2 regions of the Paenibacillus sp. JT22N7 genome follow, and region 1 is predicted to be linked to the other one. Evidence: a T-box and tRNA genes for the amino acid it is inferred to sense, from the RefSeq annotation. Region 1 holds a T-box; the other holds one or more tRNA genes.

Region 1 (7,511 bases):
CAGCATGAATGCCGAACTTGCGGGAACGTGCCAGCACCCAATCCCTGACGCGGGCTGGCCCCTTCGCTCCCGAATAATGGAGCGCATCCGCCCGGTCCCATTTAAGAGCTTCCGCCGCTGCTGCATGCAGCTCCTCAACCGGCAGCAAGTCCGTTGCCGGAAAGCCGTAGGACAAATGAACATGCTGCGGGTCTGTCACCTTCGTTCCGCCAATGGATCGTGCGGGCAAGTTGCGGGCAAAACGATACGCTGCTGCTTGATCTCCCATCTGAAAAAGCCTCCTCTAATATCCGATTATTCCGATTATTTTATATGAATTTAACTTATCACTCCATATATGCAGCGGTCAACGGCACGGATAATAGAGATTTTCTATTCCATCATTGAAATTTCAAGGATTGGAGATGATATAGACCCATTGCTGGCCAGAAAAAAAAGCACTCAGGCGTGCTGCTTGCGCAGCAGTACCTGAATGCTTTATAAGAGCTTTGACTTCCTGGCTTACAGGCTCGCCGTCAAGATGCTCTTGACCGCTTCCTTGTCCAGGCTCTTGAAGGAGCCGATTGGGCCGAATACAGTCGCTTCCGCCGCCATCCGGTCAATGTTCTCGCCGCCAATGCCCAGCTCGCCAAGTGTTGCAGGCTCGCCAATGCGCGTAAAGTAGGCGCGTGTCGCTTCAATACCCGCAAGCGCCACTTCCTCATCGGATTTGCCGCTCGGATCGATGTTCCATACCCGTACCGCATATTGCACGAAGCGGTCAATACGCTCTTGATACACATGCTTCATCCAGTTCGGGAAGATGATCGCAAGTCCTGCGCCATGTGCGATATCATAAATCGCACTTACCTCATGCTCGATGCCATGCGACGCCCAGTCCGTCACGACGCCAATCGGCAGCGTGCCGTTGAGCGCAAAGGTGCCGGCAAGCAGCAAATTCGCTCTGGCGTCATAGTCGGAGCCGTTTTCGATTGCTTTTTCACCATTTTCAATGACCGTTTGCAAAATGGATTCTGCAAAGCGCTCCTGCAGCGGCGTATTGGTCGTCAGGGAGAAATATTGCTCGAACACATGCGACATAATGTCGACAATGCCGTTCGCCGTCTGATCCTTCGGCACGGAATATGTCAGCTTCGGATCAAGAATCGAAAATTTCGGATAAACAAGCTTGCTGCCGAGACCGCGTTTTTGCTGCGTTTCCCAGTTGGAAATAACCGCATTGCCGTTCATTTCCGAGCCGGTAGCGGCAAGCGTCAGCACGGTGCCGATAGGCAATGCCTCTTGGATGACTGCTTTGCGGATCGTGAAATCCCACACATCGCCATCATAGAGCGCCCCAGCTGCAATCGCCTTGGAAGCATCCAGCACGCTGCCGCCGCCAACGGCGAGCACGAACTCGATTTTTTCGCTGCGGCAAATGTCGATCCCTTTATTAATTGTCGTTAGACGCGGATTCGGCTCCACGCCAGACAGTTCATGAACGGTTGCGCCAATGCTATTTAATTGGGAAATCACTTCGTCATAAAGCCCCGAACGCTTGATGCTTCCGCCGCCGTATACGAGCAGAACTTTCGTCCCGTATGGCTTGACCAGCTCTCCAAGCTGCTGTACCTTCCCTGCTCCGAATATGAGCTTGGTTGGGTTGTACAATTCAAAATCTTTCATAGTAAGTGAAACCTCCCGTTAAGTAAAATAAGTGAACGGTTGTATTATAACACTTTCACTGAGTTTTCTAAAGTTATAGACGTTTCGTACTTAACTCGCCTGTATTCAGCGCAGGCCGCTTCACATTAGGAGCCATACAAACGCAAGAGCAGGATCCCTGCGAACGCGGTCGAAATCCCGATCGTCTCCAGTTTGGAGAACCGCTCCTTCACAACGAACCGCGTATAAAGCAGCACGATTAGCACATTAAGCGCCGTTACGGCCGACACCAGCCCCGCCTTCCCTACATCAAAGGCCGTCACAATAAACATCATGCCCACTGCATTGGTAATGCCGACTGCCATCCCGACGGAAAACGTGCGGCGGAAGCTCCAGCTGCGTTTGTCTGCTGTGCCTGCCCGGTTGGCTGCCTGAGCTGCCACGCTCACGATTGGCTGAGTGCTTGGACTCGCAGTCCCGTTTCTTGCACCACTCGTGATACCAGCATTAACCGCACTAACCGTATTAAGAGAATTGAGAGTATTAACAGCGTTAAGAGTAATTGCTGCGGCACCTGCTGCTATCTCCTGCGCTGCTTGGCCTGCTGCCGCAGCAGCAGCACGTACGGAGCGCAGGTCGCGCAGCCACCAAAGCCCAAAGCAGATCGAGCCGCTGCTGAACATGCAGACAAGCGTCGGAAACAACGGCGCATCCATCATCGTCGACCATTTTCCCGACAAATCGTTTCCGGCAAACAGCAGCATCGCCAGTAGCCCCCATTGCGCTCCTTGCAAATTGCCACGGGTAATATCATTGGAATAACGCACCAGCAATATACCCGCAATAATGATAATAAAGGAGCTGAGCTGCGCCATATTGAGCGTCTCGCCCCATACCGCGAAGGCGACAACGACGACAATTGCCGAAGGAAGCGCGGTCAAAATCGCAACAATAGAGGCTTTGCCCACGGCAAAGCCCTTGAACATGCTCGCATTTGCGCCGAAAGAGAGCAGTCCCATCTGCACGCCAATAAGCGATGAAACGGTGAAAGATGTTCCAGTCGCCAGCGTACAAACAAGTGTAATCAGCGCCCCTGAGAAAAATACACCACACAACAGCGCATTGCGATTAAGCGCCTGCTGGCTCGTCCAATGATACAAAATCCCCCGCAGCCCAAAGCTCGTCGCCGCCAGCAAGGATAATACAAGCCACATGAATTCCATTCCTCCATCTGTGTCTGCCCACATATACTTTCCCTATCATGACAGCTGAAAGTTAGATTGTAAATGTACGAAAATAAGCGGTTTATCTATATTCAACCTTAGGACTTCTGACCTGTACAGTGTGGACAATCCTCCCTGTTCACTTGTGGATAAGTATTGGAGGTGGCGGAAAATACTCCATTTGAACTCTGTTGATAATGTGCATAACTCTGTGGATATGTTGAAAAGCAAAGCTCTATCCGCCATAGGATGGCAGGTCAAAATGTGCATATTTTCACGCTTTTGCTTCCATGTGACATAGACAAACATGGATTGAACATAGCCGTCACATCATGGGCTGGATGCCGCATATAATAGCGTAACGAGGTTACGGTGGAGGAGATGCAAACGGATGGCAAACAAAGCGCGCAAGGTCGCTATTGTAGGAGTCGGTCAGGTCGGTTCAAGCTGCGCGTATGCCTTAATTAACCAGTCGATTTGCGATGAGCTGCTGCTCATTGACCGCACGTTCGACCGGGCCTATGCACAGGCGCTCGATTTGTCGCACAGCATGGACTTTGTCCATGGCCGCACAAAGGTTGCTGCTGGAACGCTGGAGCAGTGCGGGGATGTGGACGTTATCCTTCTCTGCGCTGGGGCGTATCCCGTCGGCAGCGATGATCGGCTTGATGTGCTGCATACGGTGCGCGAGATTTATGAAACGATGATTCCGCGCATTATGAACAGCGGATTCAGCGGAATTTTTGTAGCGGCCGCCAATCCTGTGGATATTGTGACGTATGTCGTGTGGGAGCTGTCCGGCATGCCGCGTTGCCAAGTGATTGGCACCGGAACGTCCATCGACTCCTCGCGGCTCAAGACGCTGCTCTGCGAGCATTTTCCAGTGGATGCCCGCAGCGTGCAGGGCTATGTGCTTGGGGAGCATGGCGAGTCGCAGTTTCCCGCCTGGTCGCATGTGACGGTTGGCGGCAAGCCGCTGCTGCATATTTTGGCCCAGCATCCCGAGCGCTTCGGGCATGTGAAGCTCGGAGCGCTCGCGGAGCAGACCCGCAATGCCGGCTGGGAAATCTATACGCGCAAAGGCTCGACCAGCTTTGGCATCGGCAATGCGCTGGCGCATATTACCCGCTCTATTCTAAACGATGAGCATCGCATTATTGCCGTGTCTGCGATATTAAACGGCGAATATGGCCAGCAGCAAGTATGCGCTGGCGTCCCCGCGATCATCGCCCGCTGCGGGGTTAAGGAAATCGTCGAGCTCAAGCTGACTACGCGGGAGCAGCGGCTGATGGAGCGCTCATGCTCGATTATACGCCAGGCGATTGAGAGCCTGTGCCTCGTAACCGAGAAAGAATAGCTGCAAGCTTGGCCGACTAAAAACGGATTGATTTTTCTGATCGTATCCGATATGATAGCTGTTAATTAACATCAAGGAACGGGAGAGTAACCTACATGGGTGCCATTTCAAGCGAGCCGGGACAGTGGAAGCCGGCAATGGACGATTAGGTGAAGCGCACCCGGGAGATGGCGGCCTGAAACGAGCAATCATGCTAGGGACGTCCGGTTCAGCACCGTTACAACGGCGAGATGCCCCTCTTTGTTTCTGTGCGGAGGCGGCAACAAGAGTGGTACCGCGGGGATAACAGGCCTCGTCTCTTATTTTTAGAGACGGGGCCTTTTTGGCGTGCTGCTCTACTCTGGCCGGAACATTTATTTTAGAGAGGAAGATGATGATGCTGTTAATGGACAAAATCGCGCTGGCATTGGCCAAAGCGCTGGATCTGCCCGAAGCGGATATTCGGCCCTTGCTGGAATATCCGCCCGATGAGGAGCTTGGCGATGTTGCTTTCCCCTGCTTTACTTTGGCCCGCACGATGAAACAAAGCCCCGTTAACATTGCTGCTTTGCTTGAGCCCCTGCTGGCAGATGCGAGCTGGAGCGTTCGGGCTGCCGGCCCCTATTTGAATTTCAAATGGAATCGGGAACTGGCAGCCGCGCAGCTTATTGCAGATTGGCAGAACGGAACCCTCCTGCATGCAGCTATAGGGAATGGAGAGCGTGTCATAATCGACATGTCTTCGCCCAATATTGCGAAGCCGTTCGGTATTGGGCATTTGCGCTCGACGATGATCGGCAATGCGCTGTACCATATTTTGCGCAAGGTTGGCTATGAGACGGTCAGCGTCAATCACTTGGGCGATTGGGGCACGCAGTTCGGCAAGATGATTACCGCCTATCTAAAATGGGGCGACGAGCAGCAGCTTGCAGCCGATCCCATTAAGGGCTATTTGGAGCTGTATGTGCGTTTTCACGAAGAGGCAGAGCAGCACCCCGAGCTGGAGGATGAGGCGCGCAGCTGGTTCGCCAAGCTGGAAGCTGGCGATGCTGAAGCGATTCGCTGCTGGAGCCAGTTTATTGCCGACAGCCTGAAGGAGTTCAATAAGCTGTATGCCCGGCTCGGCGTCAGCTTTGACCATTTTCTTGGCGAAAGCTTCTATAACGATAAAATGGACGCCGTCGTCCAGCAGCTTCAGGAGCAGCAGCTGCTGGAGGAAAGTGAAGGCGCACAGGTCGTCCGGCTGGATGAGCATGAGCTGCCGCCTTGCCTCATTCGCAAATCCGATGGCACATCCATCTATGCGACACGTGATTTGGCGACTGCCATTTATCGCCATGAAGAGATGAAGGGCAGCGAGCTGCTGTATGTTGTCGGCTCGGAACAATCGCTGCATTTCCGCCAGCTGTTTCTCGTGCTTGAGAAAATGGGCTTTGCGTGGGCAGCCGCCTGCAAGCATATCCCGTTCGGGCTTATGAAGCTGGACGGGCAAAAAATGTCCACCCGCCGCGGCAAGGTCGTTTTTCTAGAAGAAGTGCTGGATGAAGCGGTACAGCGGGCTTTGCAAAAAATAGAGGAAAAGAATCCAGCGCTTGCAGGCAAGGCCGAGGTAGCCGAAGCGGTTGGCATTGGCGCCGTCGTGTTCGGTGATCTCAAAAATACGAGAATGCTCGCGGTCGATTTTGTGCTGGAGGATGTACTGAATTTTGAAGGGGAGACGGGCCCGTACGTGCAATATGCTTACGCCAGAACACAGCGGATATTGGCAAAAGCGGCCGGCAGCGACGTCGCAGCAGCACCTCAGCCTGCAGATTATGAGTATGTGACGGGCGATTATGCTTGGCTGCTAATGAAGATGCTTTTGCGCTACACAGCAGCCCTTGGAGACGCCGCCAAACGGCATGAGCCATCGATTCTCGCCAGATATTTGATTCAGCTCGCCCAGGCGTTCAATCGTTTTTATCATCATGACAAGGTGCTCGCTGGGGACGCTGGGGAGCGGATCGTTAAGCTTAAGCTGGTGCAGGTGGCTGCCGATGTGCTTAAGGAAGGCTTAGAGCTGCTCGGCTTGAAGACGCCGAAGGAAATTTAGACGCAAAGCGCAAAAAACAGGCATCCACCAGCCAGAGGCGGGGATGCCTGTTTTTGTAAGCTTGTTCAAACAAGTATTAGCTATTCGTCGGTTCCGGAATAAGATCCTTCTCGATGATCTGCTGATTGAAATGAGCAATGTTCTTCTCAAAGCAATTACAGTAGTAGTCTTTCCGGCACAATGGACACGGCACGTTCAGCATACGCGTAACGCCTGTTAATCTCCATACTGGCTTCTGGCTGTAGAACAAACGCGCCTTAGAACCTTCACTAAGTGTCATGATGAACTGATATAACCCTGAGGCAAGATCTTTGTCGGCTAAAATAACGTTCTTAATCTGCAGTTTCGAATTCAAGATTTTCACCCTTACTGTTCGTATTCAAGATTGTGTAATAATACCCTTTATAGCGCCTTAAGTCAATATTTCCGCCATTAGGTCCATCGTTTTGCTTTGAAAATCTTCATACGAAAGTAAGGAATTCCCGCTTCGGTGAATCCATTTTTATAACGAGGCATGCATGATTTATGCTCTTACACTTTTTTTCTCAAAGCAAAGATGAATATCAGATAGGCTATGATGAGAGCAAGATTGAACAGCGGAAGGATCGTTTTCCAAAGCTCATTCGGAGCCATTGCAAACATTAGCATTCCACCTATAAATAACAAATAGATGTTTTGCACTCTTCTTTGAGGCTCCCATCCTGCTCTTATGATACTAACAATGACCCATAATGTAATCAGCAAATAAGCGATTAGAGCAATTAAATTAAGCATGACCCTACCACCTCGTTCAGGGTTACAATAACGACGAACGTTTAATCGCTCGATTGCATGGATAAGCATAGATTCATCATTGCCTGAATTCATTTAAACACTTGTCTGCCAAATTCAATATTTACGCCAGCGACTAAATTTTATCATACAGAATTTTTATTATGGTTAAAAAAAGCAAAATTTAAAGTTGAAAGTGCTATAATAGCGTTTCATAACGAACCTGCTAGGCACATATGTAAACCAGATCGGGACTGAGGACTGAGATTCCGCTATTCTGACTTTTGAGCCGAGTTCAGGACGTAAGCGGACAGGAGAGCCGTTATCACTCCCATTATCCTAATAAAATGGCCATTTACAGCGCATTAGCGGCTCCTGAGTCCGCAGCCTGTGCCATAACCCGTGATCCTGTTAAAATAGCTGCTGCTGTGTCCGCCAAGTTTAT
Region 2 (7,511 bases), 380 kb from region 1:
TCGTAAAAACTACAGCAATCTGAAGGCGATTGTCACGATTTTGGATTTCGCCAAGAGCGGCCGCCCGCTTCCGCCTCTGCCTCGTTACTCTAAGGATGTTTTTGGCTACATTTTGCAAAATACGCTTAACCATTTCATTGAGCATAATTTTCTAAAGGTACAGCTGTCCGAGCGAAAATATTTGCTGCAAACGCTGGAATTCGAAGCGCTTCATGCGCAAATCAATCCCCATTTTCTCTTTAATACTCTAGAAACGCTCAATTGGAAGGCGAGCAAGCTGACCGGTGGCCCTAATGATATGACCGATATTATCGAGAACTTATCCGATATTTTGCGCTATTCGCTCGAAGGCGGCTCGGGCATGGTATCGCTGCAAACAGAAATCAATCAAACGCTGCCCTATATCGCCATTCTCCGCACACGCTACAAGGACAAATTTGATGTCAGCTGGGACGTAGATGACAAAGCGCTCAAATATCATGTGCTCAAGCTGACCTTCCAGCCGCTCATTGAAAACAGCCTATATCATGGCATAAAAGAAAAGGACAGCTTTGGCCTAATCCGAGTGAAAGCACGGGTGTCCGGTGCGCGGCTGCTGCTCTCCGTCGTCGACAACGGCATAGGCGTAACGGCTGAAAGGCTCGCTTATTTGCGAACCCAGCTGGAAAGCAGCCTGGAGCAATCCCAGCATATCGGCATGTTTAATACGCAAAAAAGATTGAAGCTTACCTATGGCAAAACCTTCGGTTTAACCATCCGCAGCAAGCTTGGCTGGGGAACTGGCATATACATCGCGATCCCGATTGATTAAGCGCGTACAGGAGCTCATGCAGCCTTGATACGGGTGTTCGGGATGAACTACCCGTCGCCATATCGCTTATCCCCTTCCCTCCTCTCGGTCTACTTCACCCCCCTCTAGATCAAAAAAAAGACGCCTGCTCTGTTCTACACAGAGCAAACGTCTCTTTTGATTGGGCAGCTGCTTGCATTTGCAGCAAATGTCTTTCATTATATTTTTCTATTTCTTCACCGCTGAAACTAATAAAAACATCGGACGGCGCATTTCCTCCTGCCAAGCTGGATGGCTATCCAGCAACTCCTTCGTTGGCGCAAGCTCCGAAAGCTGTTTAAGCTCAAACCCGGATTCAAGCAAAAGGTTCATATAAGTTGAAACCGTACGATGGTATTTAACGACATCATGCTCCAAAAATCTGGAATGGCGCAGGCCCTCCCGATGATAATCATCAAGCGGCCAATGCAGCTTTTCCCCTTCTACCCCATAATGCCAGTCCTGCCCCGCAAGCGCAGTGAACACCGGGTGCTCGACTGAAAATACAAAAGCTCCGCCTGGCGCCAAGCAATGATGGATTTTCTTGAAAAGGTCACCCAATTGCTCCACATAGTGCAGCGCAAGCGAGCTAATAACGATATCGAACTCCTCTGCTGGAAAATCGATGTCCTCAATCGCAAGCTGGCGATATTCAATCTGCTCATCGTCCGTCATTTCTTTTGCCCGTTCCAGCATGTTGCCCGAAAGGTCAATCCCAACAACCGAGCGGGCCAGTTGCTCCCGCGCATAGCGGCAATGCCAGCCAAACCCGCAGCCTAGATCGAGTACTTTTGTACCAGCCAGCTCCGGAAGCATTTGCCGAAAGAACGACCATTCTCCAGCGGCGTCCAGTCCCCCAATCGAACGAGCCATCTGGCTATAATTTGTGAAAAAAGAGGACTCATCATATTTGTTCTGCTTCAATATTTATCAGACCTCCATTACTTTAGGCGGAATGAGGGTAGAAATTATAAGATCGTTTCTGATGGACCTGATTTTTGATCTTCCATATCACCTAATATTTTTAAAGCAGCCTCACTTCTTAGAACCAATTGCATGTTCTTTTTTAATACCTGGTCAAATTTCCGGGTAACACTAACCATTGGAAGCGGCATTTTGAAGGTAATGTTATTAATGTCTCCCGAAGAGGATACGTAAGATACGATATATACTTGCAACGTTTTCCCTTTTTTTGTACCGATGCCCGACATGCCACCTAATACCAGCCCTGCTGGACCAAAAATAAGTCCACCGACAATTCCACGGCCGATTACACTTTTTTGAACCTCTCCCATGTCCTTGTCTGTTGTCAGCGTTGATTCAAGAAAGTTAGCCAATGGAATTTTGAATGTGTTTTCCACATTTCTTTTAAAGCCTTTATAAGCATGCTCTACGATAATCAAATATTCGTTATCAAATGTAATCTCCAGTTGTGCCTCCGGGTCCTTCAAATTCAATCCATCAACTAAACTTACAATCGCTTTTACCATTAACAATCATTCCCTTCGCTTCAAGTATGTAATTAACAAATTATACAACATTGCTCCGCTCTTTACCTCCACTTTTCTACAAATAATGACAATCCCACGCCACGACCTAACAATGGATCTAAAATATCCCATAACAAAAAGCCTTGCATGCCGCAAGGCTTTCTTCGTAATTAGAGGCATTAAAACCAAAAAAGCTGAGATTTGCCCCACGATCTGCCCCATAGACCAAAAGTACTCGTCCGAATTTGAAAAAACAGCAAGCAAAAAACCCCTGCTGCACAAGGGTTTCAAGTCTTTCTCTTCGTTAAGCGGGTGATGGGAATCGAACCCACGCTATTAGCTTGGAAGGCTAAAGTTCTACCATTGAACTACACCCGCAAATAATGGTCGGGACGACACGATTTGAACATGCGACCCCCTGGTCCCAAACCAGGTGCTCTACCAAGCTGAGCTACGTCCCGACAGACGATTCTTTTGTAAAGAAATGGCGTGCCCTAAGAGATTCGAACTCCTGGCCTTTTGATTCGTAGTCAAACGCTCTATCCAGCTGAGCTAAGGGCACACAATATGGAGCGGACGACGAGATTCGAACTCGCGACCCTCGCCTTGGCAAGGCGATGCTCTACCACTGAGCCACGTCCGCATTATATTTCCGCCTGTATTTCTCAAGTATTTCATCGCGGCGACAAGTAATAATATATCATGTTGCGGAGGGAATTGCAACTGTTATTTGCTCTTTTTCAAAAAAAACTTTTTTCCTCGTGCTGAGCTTTCCTTCGCTGCATGTCTCGCCATAAAAACATCAAACCGTGCTCCTTCCAGCACGGTTTGATGACCAACTATACGACTCCAGCTAATGCCGGTTTCTTATCAAGAATGACTTTGGATGCAGCCGACTCGCCTGCGAGCGCATACGGCATGCACAGCGGAACACCGGTACGCGGATCAGGCATAATATCCGCTTCAATGTTAAACACCTCGCGCAAAATCTCCGGTGTCATAACCTGTTGCGGCGAGCCTTCGCCAACGACACTGCCTTTTTTAATCGCGATCATGTGATGCGCATAACGCGAAGCGTGGTTCAAGTCATGGACAACCATAACGACCGTCCGGTTATTAACCTCGTTAAGCTTCTCAAGCAAATGCAATACTTCGAGCTGATGCGCCATATCAAGGAACGTGGTTGGCTCATCCAAAAATAAAATATCCGTTTCTTGCGCCAAAGACATCGCGATCCAGGCACGCTGGCGTTGTCCGCCAGACAGTTGGTCAACCGGACGGTCTGCAAAATCAACCATTCCTGTCGCTTCAATCGCCCATTGAATAATTTTACGGTCATCCTTGCTCACAGAGCCGAAGCCCTTCTGATAAGGAAAACGTCCATACGATACAAGCTCAGATACAGTCAGACCATCTGGAGCAGTCGGATTTTGCGGCAAAATCGCCAGCTGCTTCGCCACTTCCTTCGTCGCTTGCTTATGAATCGACTTCCCATCCAGCAATACGCTGCCTGCAGATGGATTCATCAGACGAGCCATCGTTTTCAAAATCGTCGATTTACCCGAACCGTTAGACCCTACCAACGCAGTAATTTTTCCTTGTGGGATAGCAATATTCAGATCTTGAACGATTAACCGTTCATCATAAGCAATGTCGAGATTCGATGTTGTGAGGCGAATCATGTGACATGCACGCTCCTTCCGATGCCCGCTTATACGGGTTTTTTGCTGATTTTATTATATAAGGTGAAACGGTTATCGCTATCCTCTGGCGGCGCGGCGCGTTTCATTCCGAAAAATAGAGAGAAAGGATAGCGTTAGGTTACCCTTTCCTATATTTCAAGGTGAAACGGTTGTCGCCGTCCTCTGGCGGCAAAGCTACCGTTTCGCGTTGAAATATAAGCCCATTATAAGTGTGAAACTTATAAATGCTTATATTTTAAAAACACACGACTTATCATTCATTAAGCATGATAACTATTATCAGTATCATTCAATAATTAATGATAATCGTTCTCACGTATAAAGTCAATGAAAATAAAGCAATTGTTAAGGCTAAAATAAATTTGCACAGCCCAAACCCCGCCTAACGGCTTCTTATTGTTGCAAGAAGCCTTTGCTGCGGAGAAACTCGCCCATATGCAGACGCGGATGATTGATTTTGGCCGCCATTGATTCGGACCAGCTCGTATTCAGTTTTCCTTCTGACCGCTCCAGCATATACTGCCTAATCGTCTCGTCATACTCCCGAATGCCGCTTTCCACTGCTTTCTGATCATAGCTGTCTTCATGCAAAATCGCCTGCTGCGGCAGTCTTGGACGCGTCAGCGGCGCTTGATCCGGCTCCCCCATGCACATTCCGAATACGGGGTACACATGCGATGGCAGCCCTAATAGCGCTGAAACCTCCTGCGGATTGTTGCGGATACCGCCAATATAGACAATTCCGTAGCCAAGCGATTCTGCCGCGATTGCTGCATTTTGAGCTGCCAGCGCAGTATCGACTGTGGCAACGATAAAATTTTCAACCGTGCTCGTCATATCGCCCTCAAAATGAAGCTTGGCTGCCTGTTCATAACGGAACAGATCCGCGCACCAGACGAGAAATACTGGGCATTCCTCAATATACGCCTGGTTGCCGGAAAGCTCGGCCAGCTGTTTCCGCTTATCGCGGTCACTCACGTTGATTACCGTGAAGCACTGCATACTGCTTGAGGTAGAAGCCTGCTGCGCCGCCTCTATTATTTTTGCCAGTGTCGGCTGTGGAATGGGGTTCGATTTGAATTTCCGTATGGAGCGGTGATTAAGCAGCACGTCTATCGTTTCAGGCCACATCATGATCAACTCATTTCTATATATAGTTTTACTCATTAACCTACATCTTCGTTGTGCAAAAGGGCAACCGCCTCATCAAGCTGCCCATCAATGGCCAGCGGCGAGTACACCCACCATTTGTTAAAAGGAACTATGTGCATGCTGCCACTGCGGACTGCCGCGAGATTTTGCCATCGTTCGGACATTATCAACCGCTTAAAAGCTTCTGGAGCCCCTTTATCCTTCGGGTTGACCATAATAATGAGCCGATCGGCGTCGTATTTTGACAGCTCATGATACGGTTTAGGCTCGGAAAAAATAAACGGCGCTCCCGCCTCCATATGCTGCTTCACAAGCGGATGGGGATTGAGGCCAAGTGTCTGAAAAAAAACATGTCCCATATTTCGGCCCCCTACTACTCTGAATGTATCGCTTTCCATGACCAGCACGGCGCATGTCTCCTTGCCACCAATAAGACGCTGGACCCGTTCCCTCGCTTGATCCGCTTTAGCCAAATGCCGTTCCATCCATTCTCGTTCCTGTTTCCGCTTGCCAACAATGGCTGAAATTTGTCGCAGCTGCCCATATACGTCCTGGGTATGCCAATCGATAGGAATAACCTCGGCTAGTTGGCTAAGCTGCTCCTGCTCCTCAGACAGCATATGCTCATAACCTAAAATCAAGTCAGGCTTCATAGCTCGAACAGCATCCATGTCACATGGTTCCCATTTGAACGGGGTCATTGCTCTTGCATGCTCACGCACATAATAATTTTCGAATAGATGGTAATCGGGGGCACCTACAGGCACATGACCAAGGGCAAGCAAATGCGACGTATAGAGAAGGCCAATAACCCGGGGCTCTCTCGTCTGCATATATACCCGGGGTGATACGCCCACCTGCTGCTTAAACTTTCGGCTAAAATAAAATTCATCCTTGAAGCCAACATGGCTGGCTACTGTGACCATATCATTCGAAGCGACCAGCAGCAGCTTCTTAGCCCGGTCCATGCGCAGCTTGCCCAAATAATCCATCGGGCTTGCTCCCGTCACCTGCTTGAACAAATGAGTGTACTGTCGTATACCCACACCCGCTAAATTCGCGAGCTCCGGCAGTATTATTTTGCTTTTATAGTATTCCTTCATATATAAAATCGTTCGTTGTACGGCATGCTCCGCATCCCTGGAGTCGTTAGAAGCCGCAGCGGCGGCAGCAAATAAATAAATGGCCTCCTGCAGGTTAATATTGCGCTTAAATCGCTCCATTCCGCTCACAGCCGTTCGTAAATCAAACAATGAATCCATAACGTCCATGAATGGGGCAAACGGCTTTATGAAGAAGGGATAGCCCAAGGCAAAGGAAAGCAGCTCCTTGCCAGCCTCTTCAACACTAGTGGAAGCGGCTTCAAACTCAAGCGAATAATACTGAATCCGTCCATCCACCGTTCCACCGACCTCTATAGTTGACTTGGGCTCAAACAGAACACAGGTGCCTGGCTGAAGCAATATAGGATGTCCTTGGAACAACACAGCTGCCGTTCCTTGCGTTATGGCCAATAACGTATATGCCATAGCGTTTTGGGAAAGCGCTGGTATCCCTTCAGTACATGAGCCCTTAGTAATCTGAACCCAGCGGAGCTGCAAATCATCTAGGTGTTCATCCATATCCGCCATTTGACCTTGTTCCCCTCCCATTATGATAACCGTTCTCAAAAATGCTATCATTTTATTGTAGCGGAAAAATGCCCAAGCGTAAACGGCTGAAGCCATCCTTTGGCGGCAAAGCTTCCGTTTCGCGTAGAAACATAGAGAAAGGATGGAAAAACCATATCCTTTCCTATATTTATAAAAAAAAAGCTTTCCCATTGAATCAGGAAAGCTTCATTGCCAGCTGTTCGTTTATTTTTTGAATAACTGCATCGTTTCATCCAGCAAAGCGTCGGTCGAAAACAACGTATAGGACCACCATTTATCATGCGGTACGATATATACTTTGCCATTTTTCACTGCGGAAAGACTTTTCCAAATCGCCGATTGCTGCATTTCTTCAAAAAATTGCTCCGAACCCGGCTGTGTAATATCTACCTTTACGATCAACCGATCCGCATCATAATCCGGCAGTTTTTCAAGCGATAGTGAATCGGTATACACAAAATAATCTTCGCTATCATCAATTTGCTTCTGAATGGATGGCAGCGGTTTAAGCCCCAGCAAATCATAAAGCACATGTCCCATGTTGCGATTGCCGGCTACCTGGAACGAGTTTTTAAAAATTTGAATCGCAGCAACTGTCTCATCTGGCTCAACATACTGCTTAATCTCTTCCTTGTATTTCGCCGCTTTCTCCTCATGCTGCTTAATCCACTGCTCGGCCTCTGCT

What was found. The T-box of region 1 lies ahead of argS (arginine--tRNA ligase). A T-box ahead of a tRNA ligase gene usually reads a tRNA of that ligase, here a tRNA-Arg.
Region 2: it has a tRNA-Arg gene. The T-box ahead of argS (arginine--tRNA ligase) is inferred to sense a tRNA for this amino acid. The anticodon was not compared.

The regions. Positions count from the first base shown of each region.
Region 1 covers NZ_JBXENY010000006.1:88,073-95,583, forward strand. The annotation lists gene AC50Y5_RS17490 (aminotransferase-like domain-containing protein) at 1-268, opposite strand, end outside; gene AC50Y5_RS17495 (iron-containing alcohol dehydrogenase) at 502-1,665, opposite strand; gene AC50Y5_RS17500 (EamA family transporter) at 1,791-2,858, opposite strand; gene AC50Y5_RS17505 (L-lactate dehydrogenase) at 3,259-4,224, shown strand; T-box leader at 4,290-4,527, shown strand; gene argS (arginine--tRNA ligase) at 4,604-6,295, shown strand; gene AC50Y5_RS17515 (hypothetical protein) at 6,372-6,650, opposite strand; gene AC50Y5_RS17520 (hypothetical protein) at 6,827-7,069, opposite strand.
Region 2 covers NZ_JBXENY010000006.1:472,534-480,044, forward strand. The annotation lists gene AC50Y5_RS18905 (cache domain-containing sensor histidine kinase) at 1-811, shown strand, start outside; gene AC50Y5_RS18910 (class I SAM-dependent methyltransferase) at 1,019-1,753, opposite strand; gene AC50Y5_RS18915 (hypothetical protein) at 1,798-2,319, opposite strand; tRNA gene AC50Y5_RS18920 (tRNA-Gly) at 2,627-2,697, opposite strand; tRNA gene AC50Y5_RS18925 (tRNA-Pro) at 2,704-2,780, opposite strand; tRNA gene AC50Y5_RS18930 (tRNA-Arg) at 2,805-2,881, opposite strand; tRNA gene AC50Y5_RS18935 (tRNA-Gly) at 2,888-2,962, opposite strand; gene AC50Y5_RS18940 (ABC transporter ATP-binding protein) at 3,159-4,001, opposite strand; gene nfsA (oxygen-insensitive NADPH nitroreductase) at 4,416-5,189, opposite strand; gene AC50Y5_RS18950 (helix-turn-helix domain-containing protein) at 5,189-6,805, opposite strand; gene AC50Y5_RS18955 (ABC transporter substrate-binding protein) at 7,031-7,511, opposite strand, start outside.